DNA from 2 places in the Micromonospora sp. NPDC005291 genome. Region 1 is predicted to be linked to the other one. Evidence: riboswitches for the same ligand, from Rfam matches in the RefSeq annotation. Region 1 holds a riboswitch; the other holds the start of a gene.

The links. A riboswitch is a leader RNA that binds a small molecule or an ion and turns the genes downstream of it on or off. The one in region 1 is predicted to bind S-adenosylmethionine.
Region 2: another riboswitch for S-adenosylmethionine. It lies ahead of ABZT18_RS09280 (ABC transporter substrate-binding protein); the one in region 1 lies ahead of ABZT18_RS12885 (aminotransferase class V-fold PLP-dependent enzyme).

What each region holds. Positions count from the first base shown of each region.
Region 1 covers NZ_JBEXGR010000007.1:126,689-132,514, forward strand. Annotated here, with positions in the region: gene ABZT18_RS12865 (FAD-linked oxidase C-terminal domain-containing protein) at 1-777, opposite strand, end outside; gene ABZT18_RS12870 (DUF4031 domain-containing protein) at 846-1,130, shown strand; gene ABZT18_RS12875 (metal-dependent phosphohydrolase) at 1,102-1,758, opposite strand; gene ABZT18_RS12880 (FUSC family protein) at 1,898-3,100, shown strand; gene ABZT18_RS12885 (aminotransferase class V-fold PLP-dependent enzyme) at 3,127-4,377, opposite strand; SAM riboswitch class IV at 4,448-4,568, opposite strand; gene ABZT18_RS12890 (PrsW family intramembrane metalloprotease) at 4,592-5,826, shown strand, end outside.
Region 2 covers NZ_JBEXGR010000005.1:121,473-127,298, forward strand. Annotated here, with positions in the region: gene ABZT18_RS09270 (amino acid ABC transporter ATP-binding protein) at 1-315, opposite strand, end outside; gene ABZT18_RS09275 (amino acid ABC transporter permease) at 312-1,088, opposite strand; gene ABZT18_RS09280 (ABC transporter substrate-binding protein) at 1,134-2,021, opposite strand; SAM riboswitch class IV at 2,295-2,406, opposite strand; gene ABZT18_RS09285 (amino acid transporter) at 2,493-4,442, opposite strand; gene corA (magnesium/cobalt transporter CorA) at 4,674-5,804, shown strand; gene ABZT18_RS09295 (hypothetical protein) at 5,821-5,826, opposite strand, start outside.

The sequences.
Region 1 (5,826 bases):
CAGGTGGGTCTGGTCCAGCAACTCCAGCAGGCTGGGGGTGAGCCCACGGGCCGCGATCGCGGCCACCGCCGCGCCGGCTGCCGCGGTGGACGGGAAGACCGCCACCAGGGTCAGCGAGTCGGCCGGTGCGGGCCGCAACGCCACCGTCACCTCGGTGATCACCCCGAGGGTGCCCTCCGAGCCGACGAAGAGTCGGGTCAGGTCGTAACCGGCCACCCCCTTGGCCGTACGCCGGCCGGTGCGCAGCACCTCACCGGAGGCGAGCACCACCTCCAGGCCGAGCACGTACTCGGTGGTCACGCCGTACTTCACACAGCACATGCCGCCCGCGTTGGTGGCCACGTTGCCGCCGATCGTGGACGACTCCCAGGATCCGGGGTCGGGCGGGTACCAGAGCCCCTGCCTGGCCACCGCGCCGGCCAGTGCCGCGTTGACCACCCCCGGTTGGACCACCGCGATCCGGCTCACCGGGTCGATCTCCCGGATCTCGTCCATCGCGACGGTGCTGAGGACCACCGCGCCGTCCACTGCGTTCGCCGCGCCGGCCAACCCGGTCCGCGCGCCCTGCGGCACCACCGGTACGCCGTGCCGCGCCGCCGCCCGGACCACCGCGACCACCTGCTCGGTGTTGCGCGGGCGGGTCACCACCAGCGGCGTTCCGGCGGCGCAGAGGTCGGCCTCGTCCCGCTGGTGCATGCGCAGCAGGTCCGGGTCGGTGAGCACGGCGTCGTCACCGAGCGCGGCGCGCAGGTCGTCGAGGAGAGTGGTGGGGGCCATGCAGCCGAGGCTAGGTCGCCGACGGCCGATCATCAACATGATCCACTGCGCGGGATAGCTTGGGCGCCATGCTCTATCTGGACCGGCCTGCCTGGCCGTGGCGTGGTCGGCTCTGGTCGCACCTGATCAGCGACGTCTCGTACGCCGAGCTGCACGCCTTCGCTGAGGCACTCGGCGCTCCCCGGCGCGGCTTCGACCGGGACCACTACGACATCCCGGCCGACCGGTTCGCGGCGGCGGTGTGGCTGGGTGCCCAGGTGGTGCCGAGCCGGGAGCTGGTCCGGTTGCTCCGCGCCGCCGGGCTGCGTCGCCCGAAGCACCTGGTCAGCCCGCGTCAGCCGACGGCCCCATGAGCGTGGCCAGCTCGCGGCGCACGTTGTCCCGGGCGGGCTCCTCCCACCGACTGACCAGCGGCGGCAGCTGGAACAGCGCGGGCAGCGCCAGCAGGCTGGTCAACACCGCAGCCCGACCGGCCCGGAAGGCGGGCTCGGGCACATGGGCGTACTCCCGCCGGATGGCCGCCGCGTAACGGTCGTACGTGGCAGGCGGCGCGGCCAGCACGGCGAGGTCCGCATCGCAGAGCAGGGCACCGTTCCGGTCGCCCGGTGCCACCGCGTGCCCGGCCGTGAGCAGCACCAGCCGGCGCACCTCGGCCACCGCGGATGCCGGCACTCCGAGCCCGGCGAGCACGCTTTCGGCCAGCGCGGCGCTGTCCTGTTCGTTGGCGTCGCCGGCGGCCCGCGGGTCGTAGACCGCGTCGTGGCACCAGGCCGCCAGCCGGACCACGTCGACCCGGTCGGTCAGCCCGGCGTGCTGGTCCACCACGTCGAGGACCGCGGTCAGGTGGGCCACCGTGTGGTAGTGCCGGTGCGGCTCCCGCCACCGGGCGAGCAGCTGCTCCCCGGCCCGGGTCGACTCCGCGTCCGGCCTCGCACCTGCGCCCCGGGCCGCCGCCCGCCATCGATCCAGCAGATCAGCCACCGCCCGAGTCTGCCGCATCACGCCGGGGTGCGTGGTGCGGGAGGAATCATCACGCCTCCCACGGGTAGTCGCGCCCATGGCCGTGGCCCGGGACAACCGACCTCCAGTGGTGCGACGTACCGCGCTGCGCCAAGGGCTGGTGGACATCGACGGGGCACGGATCGCCGAGGCCACCGAGGAACTGCGGCATCGCGGCCGGGCCACCCTGCACGACCGGCTGCACCGGGTGCGGATGGCCGGCGGGCTGGCCGTGCAGGCCGGGCTGGCGGCCGGGCTGGCGTACTTCGTCTCGTACCGGTTGCTCGGCAACCCGCAGCCGGTCTTCGCGCCGATCTCGGCGGTCGGCACCCTGGCCGCGTCGGTCGGGCAGCGGTTCCGCCGGACCGTGGAGCTGATCGTCGGGGTGGCGATCGGGGTGGCCATCGGCGATTTCCTGATCTACCTGCTCGGCACCGGGGCGTGGCAGCTCGGCCTGGTGGTGACGGTGGCGATCCTGCTCACCATCTTCGCCGGGGCCAGCGTGGCCATCGTCATCCAGGCGGCGGCCACGGCGGTGCTGATCGTGACGTTGAGCCCCTCCACCAAGGATCTGGAGATCCCGCGCTTCGTCGACGCGTTCCTCGGCGGTGGAATCGCGCTGCTGGTCACGGCGGTGCTGCTGCCACTGAACCCGCTCCGGGTGATCAACCGGGCCGCCCGTCCGGCGCTGGACCTGCTCGCCACCCAGCTCGACGCCACCGCCGATGGGCTGCGCAACCGGGACCGGGCCAGCATCCAGCAGGCGCTCGAACGGTTGCGCAACAACAAGGAGGAGCTGGCCACGTTGGCCGAGGCGATCGAGGGGGCGAAGGAGACCTCAACACTCTCCCCGGCCCGCTGGCATCGGCGCGACGAGTTGACCCACTATGCGGAGGCGGCCGACCCGATCGACCGGGCGATGCGCAACACCGGCACGCTGATCCGCCGGGCCGTGACGCAGATCGAGGACGAGGAGCCGGTGCCCGATCCGATGCCGGACGCCATCGGCCACCTCGCCGAGTCGGTCCGGCTGCTCAAGCACGAGTTCGCCGCCGGTGAGGAGCCGGAGAAGTCCAGGGAGCGGTCCCTGCGGGCGGTCAGCGAAGCCGGCCGGGCGTATGGCGCCGGGGTCGGCTTCTCGGGCAGCGTGGTGGTCGCCCAGATCCGGACCACCGCGAGCGACCTGCTGGTGGCCTCCGGGATCGAGCAGGAGGAGGCGAACCGGTGGATCCGCACCGCCTTCGGGGAGCAGGAGCGGCCGGTCGGTGAACCGGCCGAGCCGGGCGAGCCGCCGAAGCCGCCCACCGCCCCACCGGTCGGCTGACCGGTTCTGCGGCGCGCCGCCCGCCCTCAGCCCAAGGCAGCGAGCGCGGCGAGCAGCCGGTCCACCTGAGCGGCCGTGCTGCCCAGGCCGATGCTGGCGCGCAGCGCGGTGGGCGGCAGGTCCTGCCGGCCGGTTCGCCCCGCCGCCTCGGCGAGCAGGCGCCGTGCCAGCGGGTGGGCGCAGAACAGCCCGTCGCGTACGCCGATCCGGTGCTCGGCGGCCAGCCGCGTGGCCACGTCGGCGGAATCCCACCCGGCGACCACGAACGAGACGATGCCGACGCGGGGCGCGTCCGGGCCGAACGTGCGCAACTCCACCACGTGCGGCAGGGCGGCGATGCCGGTCCGCAGCCGGGTCAGCAGCGCCTGCTCGTGGGCGGCCAGCGCGGCCCGGTCCGCCTCGTCGAGCGCCGCGCACACCGCGGCCAGTGCCACCGCGCCGAGCAGGTTCGGGGTGCCGCCCTCGTGCCGCGCCGGGCCGGTCGCCCAGGTCACGTCGTGCGTGGCTGACCCCACGTGGCTGGTGGCGCCGCCACCGGCCAGGTAGGGCGGGGCGGCGTCCAGCCAGTCCGCGCGGCCGATCAGCACCCCCGCACCGAACGGCGCGTACAGCTTGTGGCCGGACACGGCCAGGTAGTCGACGTCGAGCGTGAGCAGGTCGACCGGGGCGTGCGGGGCGAGTTGCGCGGCGTCGAGCACGATCCGGGCCCCATGCCGGTGGGCCACCCGGGCCAGCTCGGCGACCGGCCACCGCTCACCGGTCACGTTGCTCGCACCGGTCACCGCGACCAGCACCGGCAGCGCCGGGCTGCTGCCCCGGCGCAGCTCGGTGAGGGCGGCGGCGAGGTCGCGTACCGCCCCGTCCGGGCCGGTGGGCACCGGGAGCCGGACGGAGCCGCGCGGCCAGGGCAGCAGGTTCGCGTGATGCTCGGAGGCGTTGGTGACCACGGTCGTGCCGGCCGGCAGCGCCCGGGCCAGCAGGTTGAGCGCGTCAGTGGTGTTGCGGGTGAAGATCACGTGATCGTCGGCGCGGGCGCCGAAGAAGTCGCCGACCGTCTGCCGGGCCTGCTCGTATTCCAGGGTGCAGCGCCGGGACAGCGCTCCCGCGCCACGGTGCACACTGGCGTACCAGGGCAGCAGCTCCGCCACCGCGTCGGCGGCGGCCCGCGCGCACGGCGCGCTCGCCGCGTAGTCCAGGTTGATCTCGCCCGGTACGCCGAGGACGTCGAGCGGCCGCGACGGGGCCGCTGCGGGCGCGGTGTCGAAGCGGGTGGGCAGCGAGGGAACGAGGGTGACGGACACGCCGGAACCTCCGGGGTCAGGGACCCCGGGTGCACAGTCGGGACGGGGTCCGCGCTTGCCCAGCGCACCGATCGGGCTGGGCCCGGTCATCACCCGGGGCACCCCACCGCGAACTCGACGAGGGTTGCCGGCCAGCAAGCCGGGGCTTGATGCTGGCGCTCGTGACCAGCCAGCAGCATAGCGGCTGTGGATGCGAGCGGACCAGCCGGCAATGGATGGCTACGCTGACCGCATGGCCGACACCCCGCCCGGTTCACCGCTGCCGTCGTCGCCCGCACCCGCAGCCCCGTCCGTCGGCGAGGCGCCCCGGATGCCGCTACGCCGACTGGGCTGGCGGCGGTTCCTGGTGCTGGCCGGGGTGGTGCTGTTCATCGCCGCCTGCGCGGTGTTCATGGTCTTCACGCTCGGCCAGTCGCTCGGCGTGCAGGCCCTGCTGATCGGGGTGGTCGCCGCCATCCTGCCGGTGCCGGTGCTGGTCGCCTGCTTCCTCTGGCTGGACCGGTACGAACCGGAACCGCTGAAGTATCTGATCTTCTGTTTCGCCTGGGGTGCGTTCGTCTCCACCGCCGCCTCGCTCACGGTGAACGAATTCGCCGCCAACCGCTTCGCCGACTGGGGCCTGCCGTCCGCACTCACCGGGGTGCTGGTCGCGCCGTTCATCGAGGAGCTGACCAAGGCCCTGGGCCCGATCCTGCTGCTGGTGTTCCGCCGCCGTGAGTGGTCCGGGATCACCGACGGCCTGGTCTACTGCGGGCTCTCGGCGGTCGGCTTCGCCATGGTGGAGAACATCCTCTACCTGGGCGGTTACGGCTATGCGACCGGCGCGGACCGGTATGGCCCGGCGACCGGCACGCAGCAGGTCATCGCGATCTTCATCGTACGGATCCTGCTGTTCGGGTTCGCCCATCCGCTTTTCACCTCGATGACCGGTGTGGGGCTGGGCATCGCGGCCCGGACGGCCGACCGGCGGGTCCGGCTGCTCGCCCCGATCGGCGGCCTGCTGCTGGCGATGATGCTGCACGGCACGTGGAACCTGCTGCCCACGCTGACCCAGGCCACCGGCGAGACAGTGATCATGTTGTACGGCTTCCTGGGCCTGATGGTGCCGGTCTTCTTCGGCATGGTGGGGCTCGCGGTGTGGCTGCGCGCCTGGGAGGGGCGGCTCACGGAGCGGACATTGCCGGACTACGTACGCGCCGGCTGGCTGAGCCCGCCCGAGGTGGCCGCCCTGAGCAGCCTCGGCAGGCGACACGCGGCCCGCAGTTGGGCCCGGCGGGTGGCTGGGGACGCCGGGGTGCGGGCGATGCGCGGCTACCAGTTCGCCGCCACCCGGCTGGCCCTGCTGCGCGACGGGACACTGCGCGGCCTGGACCGCAAACCCGCCGATCAGGAGCGGACCGCCCGCGAGGAGCGTGAGCTGCTGGA
Region 2 (5,826 bases), on a different contig from region 1:
GTTGCGCAGCACGCTCATGTGCGGGAAGAGGTTGAACTGCTGGAAGACCATCCCCACCCGCTGCCGCAGCGCGTCCGGGTCGTCGCCCAGCACGCTGCGCCCGTCCAGCAGCACGTCGCCGCGGTCCGGCTCGATCAGCCGGTTGATGGTGCGCAGGAGGGTGGACTTGCCCGACCCGGACGGGCCGATCACGCAGGCCGTCGCGCCGCGCGGCACCGTGAGGTCGACGCCGCGCAGCACCCGGTTGGGCCCGAAGGCGAGGTGTACGTCGCGGACGTCGAGGCTGACCGAGGTGGTCGTGGCGGTGGTCATCATCGGTTCCCTTCCGTCGCGGCGGGCAGCGCCGACGAGGTGTCGTCGTCCTCGTCCGTCGGCGCGCTAGCCGGCCGACCGTTGCGCAGCCGCCGGTCGATCCAGTTGACGACGTGCGTCAGCGGGACCGTCAGCGCCAGGTAGAAGAGGCCGGCCAGCAGCAGCGCGGACTCGTTGCCGGTGGTGGCCGCGTAGTCCTGCCCGATCCGGAACAGCTCCCGCTGGCTGGCCACCAGGCCGAGGAAGTAGACCAGGCTGGAGTCCTTGATCAGCGCGATGAGCTGGTTCACCCAGGCCGGCAGCACCCGCCGGATGCCCTGCGGAATGATCACCAGCCGCATCGCGTCGGCCCAGGAGAAACCGAGAGCACGGGCGCCCTCCAACTGGGCGGCCTCCACCGACTGGATGCCGGAGCGGAAGATCTCCCCGATGTACGCCGCCGCGATGAGCGACAGCGCCAGAATCCCCAGCGGGTAGGGGTCCGGTCCCCAGACCCGCATGCCCAGTGGGGCCAGCCCGACGCCGATCAGCAGGATCGTCGCCGCGGCCGGTAGCCCTCGGAACACGTCGGTGTAGACCCGCGCCGGCCAGCGCAGCCACCGGCTGCGGGAGATGCCCGCGACGGCGAGCAGCAGGCCCAGCACCGAGCCGAGCAGGGCGGCGGAGACCGCCAGGATCAGCGTGTTGGGCAACCCGACGGTCAGCATCTCGGGCAGCGCCTCGCGCATCGCGTCCCAGTCGAAGAAGGTCTCCCACATGGTGCTCAACGGATCCATCGGTCGCCTCTCCTACCGCCCTGCTCGCTCGTCACCGGGTACGCCTCAGGACACGGTCGACGCGGACGCCGACGGCACGGTCGACGCGGACGCTGACGGCACGGCCACCGTTCCGCTGCCCGGCTTGAAGTCCTCCGGAACCGGCCGGCCCGGGTAGTACTGCGCCTGCAACCGGCTCCAGGTGCCGTCCGCGATGACCTCGTCGAGGCCCTTGTTCAGCGCCGCACGCAGCTTGTCGCTTCCCTTGGCGACGGCGTACGCGGTCGGTGTCGGGCTGAGCTGCTTGGCCGCCACGGTGATCTTGCCCTTGCTGTCGGCGGCCGATTTCTCACCGATCTCCGCCGGAGCGATCCACGCGTCGGCCGTGCCGGCCTTGAGCTGGTTGATCGCGCCGTTGTAGTCCGGCACCCGCACCGGGTCGAGCTGCTTGCCCGTGGCGTAGTCGTCCTGGACGGTGCCCTGCACCACCACGACCCGCTTGCCGGCGAGCTGGTCGAAGTCGGTGATCGGCGAGCCGGCCGGGACGTCCAGGCCGAAGTAGCCGAAGTCGTAGCCGTTGCCGAAGTCGACGGTCTTCTTCCGCGCCTCCGTGATGGTGATCGAGGAGCTGCCAACGTCGAACTTGCGGTTGTTGACCTGGGAGAGCAGCGCGGAGAAGTCGGTGCCGACGAACTCGACCTTCAGGCCGAGCTTCCCGGCCACCGCGGTCAGCAGGTCGTTGTCGAAGCCGGTGAACGTGCCGTCCTTGAGGTACACGTTCGGCGGTGCGTCGGTCAGCGTGCCGGCGCGCAGCACGCCCGGCTGGGACAGGCCGTACGGGTTGGCGGTGGCGTCGGACGAGCTGTCCCCGCCGCAGGCGGTGAGCGCGGTGGCGGCCAGGATCGTGGCCGCGCCCAGGGCGGCGGCGCGGGTCAGGGCAGGAAGGAATCGCACGGGTGTCTCCGAAAGGGTTGTCTCGGCGCGCACGGGCGTGCGCCGCCGACGGTGCGCCCGATGGGCGTACCGCTGGGGAGGGTTCGGGAAGAGGGGTGCGCTAGTGCGCGGTGCCGCGACGACAGGCGGCGCTGCACATTCGCATCATGTCCACGTGCCGTCGCCGGGTCAGTGCGGGCGAAGGCCAACCGGCGGGGAATTCCGCGACGTCGGTCGGTGGGGCGGTGCTGAGGATGCGCATGGCTCTCCCGGGTCTGTGCTGACCTGGGTGCCAGGCCACGCTTGCACCGACGTCGTGCCGGTGCCTGGTCTTCACCCGGGGCACCCCACCGCGGAGGAGGGTTGCCGGCCAGCAAGCCGGGGCTTCGCGCTGGCACTCATGACCTGCGCCGAGGTTAGCAGCAGAAACCAGCCGCTCGTCCAGTCGATATGACCACGCTCACCGTCCGCGCCCGACGCGTGGCCCGCAGGTCAGCCGGCGTGCACGTGTGGGCGGCGCGTCTGGTCGGGCTCCTGGCGGCGCAGGATCTCCCGGGTGACCGAGGCGATCTCGCCCTGCCCGAACGCCAGGTAGCGCAGGACGTTGCGGGCCGGGCCGCCCTCGGTCCACTCGAAGTAGATGTGTGGGCGCCGCCGGCTGCGGTTGCGGATCTCCAGCAGCATGGCGGCCAGCGCGTTCGGCACCGAGGAGCTGGCAAGGCTGAGCACCGGGAAGCGGTCGTGCGCCACGCTGCCGCGCACCAGCAGGCCGGTCTCGAAGTCCGACGGGTCGGTGACATGGACCTCGACGAAGATGACGTCGCTGTCGTCGGGGAAGTCGTTGTCCGCCACCGCCTGGGCGAGCTTGTCGCGGTACTCGGTGAGGTCGCGCCGCTCCGGCTCGTGCGCGATGAGGCGGATCCGACGCTCGCTCCGCTCGGCGATGATCGCCGTCGCGACCGGGTCGAAGTCGACCCGGTCGACCCGCAGCTCGAAGGCCCGCATCACCCGCGACAGCGCCGACACCACGATCATCCCACCGATGAAGCAGGCGGCGATCTTCACACCGTCGGGACGTTCCACCACGTTCGCCACAGTGGTGTAGACGAACACCACAGCGATGATCCCGAACGCGACCGTGCGGCCGCGCTGCCCGCGCCGCCGTGCCGCGAGGGTCACCGCCGTCGCCGCCGAGGTGATCAACACCAGAACACCGGTGGCGTACGCGCCGCCCTGCGCGTCGACGCTCGCCCGGAAGACGACCGTGATCAGGAACGCCACCGTGGTGAACACCAGCACCAGTGGCCGGATGGCCCGCGCCCAGGTCGGCGCCATGCCGTAGCGGGGCAGGTAACGGGGTACGAGATTGAGCAGACCGGCCATCGCCGACGCCCCGGCGAACCAGAGGATTCCGATGGTCGACAGGTCGTACACGGTGCCGAACACCTGACCGAGGTGCTGGTGCGCCAGGAAGGACAGGGCCCGACCGTTCGCCGGGCCGCCCGGCTGGAACGCCTCGGGTGGGATCAGCACGGTGGTGGTCACGCTGCTGGTGATCAGGAAGACGCTCATGGTGACGGCGGCGGTGGTGAGCAGCCGACGCGCGCCCCGGATCCGGCCCAGCGGCCGATCCTCCGAGTCCTGACGGTCCCCCTGGATGTGTGGCATCACCGCCACCCCGGTTTCGAAACCGGACAGGCCCAGCGCCAGCTTCGGGAACACCAGCAGGGACAGCGCGACCACCATCAGGGGATCGCCGTGCCCGGTGGTCAGCGTGGTGGTCCAGTCCCTGACCGCGCTCGGATGGGTCACCACCTGCCACAGCGCGTCGGCGATCACCACCGCGTTCAGCGTCAGATAGATCGCGACCAGGACGACGGCGATCCCGATGGCCTCGCCGAATCCCTTGAGGAACACCGCGCCGAGCAGCGCCACGAGCAGCAGCGTGAGCAGGACCTCGTGGCCCTTGAGGCCGCTGGGCCAGAACGGGTTCTCGTCGAGGTGCGCGGTCGCGTCGGCCGCGGACAGCGTGATGGTGATGATGAAGTCGGTGGCCGCGAAGCCGAGCAGCACCAGCACGAACAGCTTGCCCGGCCAGTAGCTCAGCAGGCGTACCAGCATCGCGATCGAACCCTCACCGTGCGGGCTCTCGACCGCCACGCGGCGGTAGACCGGCAGCGCGCCCAGCAGCGTCACCAACACCAGCACCAGGGTGGCCACCGGCGACAGCGCCCCGGCGGCCAGCGCCGCGATGCCCGGCTGGTAGCCGAGGGTCGAGAAGTAGTCGACGCCGGTCAGGCACATCACCTTCCACCACGGGTGGTGCCGCTGCTCCCGGGGGCGGACGTGCAGGCCCTGCGGCACGGGTCGCTCCGACCGGTCGTCGAGCAGCCAGCTCCGCAGCCGGTCGGTCCGCCGGCCGGCGCGCCTGTCGACCTCCATCGGCGCTACCCCCGTCGTCCCGCCCATGGTCACCGCGAGTATCCGTCGGCGGGCCGGCACCCGTCCGCCGGTGCGCGGAACCCGCCCGTTGTGGGCGTCCGGGCGAGCGGCGCGTCGGGGTTTCGGGCCGGAGGCAGGGGGGAAGCAGCGCCTCCCGGCGTCCACCTCGACCTGCCCCCGTGTGGGCCGGGAGGCCGCCGGACGGGCGGCCCCGGGAAGGGGGAGCGGGTCATGGTCGGCGGCCGTCGGTTCCGCCCGGGTGGTGGCTTCGGTCGCCAACTCGACCAGTACGAGACAAGGGTTGGCGTGCCGCCACCGACGGAGTCACCCACTCCGCCCGCCGGCGGCCTGGTGGACAGCGCGGTCTACATCCGAGGGCACCGGTTCGCCTCACCGTCCGGCCTCGCCGAGACGTACCGCTGCCTGCAGGACCAGGACGGCGCGATGGCCTGGATCGGGTTGTACCGGCCCGACATCGACCAGATCACCTCGCTGGCCCGGGAGTTCCGCCTGCACGACCTGGCGGTCGAGGACGCGATCAACGCCCACCAGAGGCCCAAGCTGGAACGGTACGGGCATACGCTGTTCGTGGTGCTGCGCGCCGCCCGCTACGACGACCTGCGGGAGGAGGTCGAGTTCTCCGAGCTGCACCTGTTCATCGGGCCCGGCTTCGTGGTCACCGTCCGGCACGGTGAGGCCCCCGACCTGGCCGCGGTGCGGCGGCGGATGGAGACCGAGGCGCAGATGCTCGCCCGGGGTCCGGAGGCGGTCCTGTACGCGATCCTCGACGAGGTTGTCGACGGGTACGCGCCGGTGGTGGCCGGGCTGGAGAACGACATCGACGAGATTGAGACCCAGGTGTTCGGCGGTGACCCGAATGCCAGCCGGCGAATCTACGGCCTCAGCCGGGAGGTCATCCAGTTTCAGCGGGCCGCCCGCCCGCTGCTCATCGTGCTCGGCGCGCTGGCCGACGGCGCCGGCAGCGCCAGCACCGACGAGGAACTGCGCCGCTACCTGCGTGACGTGACCGACCACCTGACCCAGGTGGTGGAGCGGGTGGACGGTTTCCGGCACCTGTTGCAGAACATCCTCACCGTCAACGCCACCCTGGTCTCGCAGCAGCAGAACGAGGAGATGCGCAGCCTCACCGCAGCCAGCTACGCGCAGAACGAGGAGCTGAAGAAGGTCTCGTCCTGGGCGGCGATCCTCTTCGCTCCGACGCTCATCGGCACGGTCTACGGGATGAACTTCGTCCACATGCCGGAGTTGAACTGGCGCTTCGGCTACCTGTTCGCGCTGCTGTTGATGCTGCTGGTCTGCGGCACCCTCTACGTGATCTTCAAGCGGCGCGGTTGGCTGTGAACCGCGCGGCGGTGGATCACTC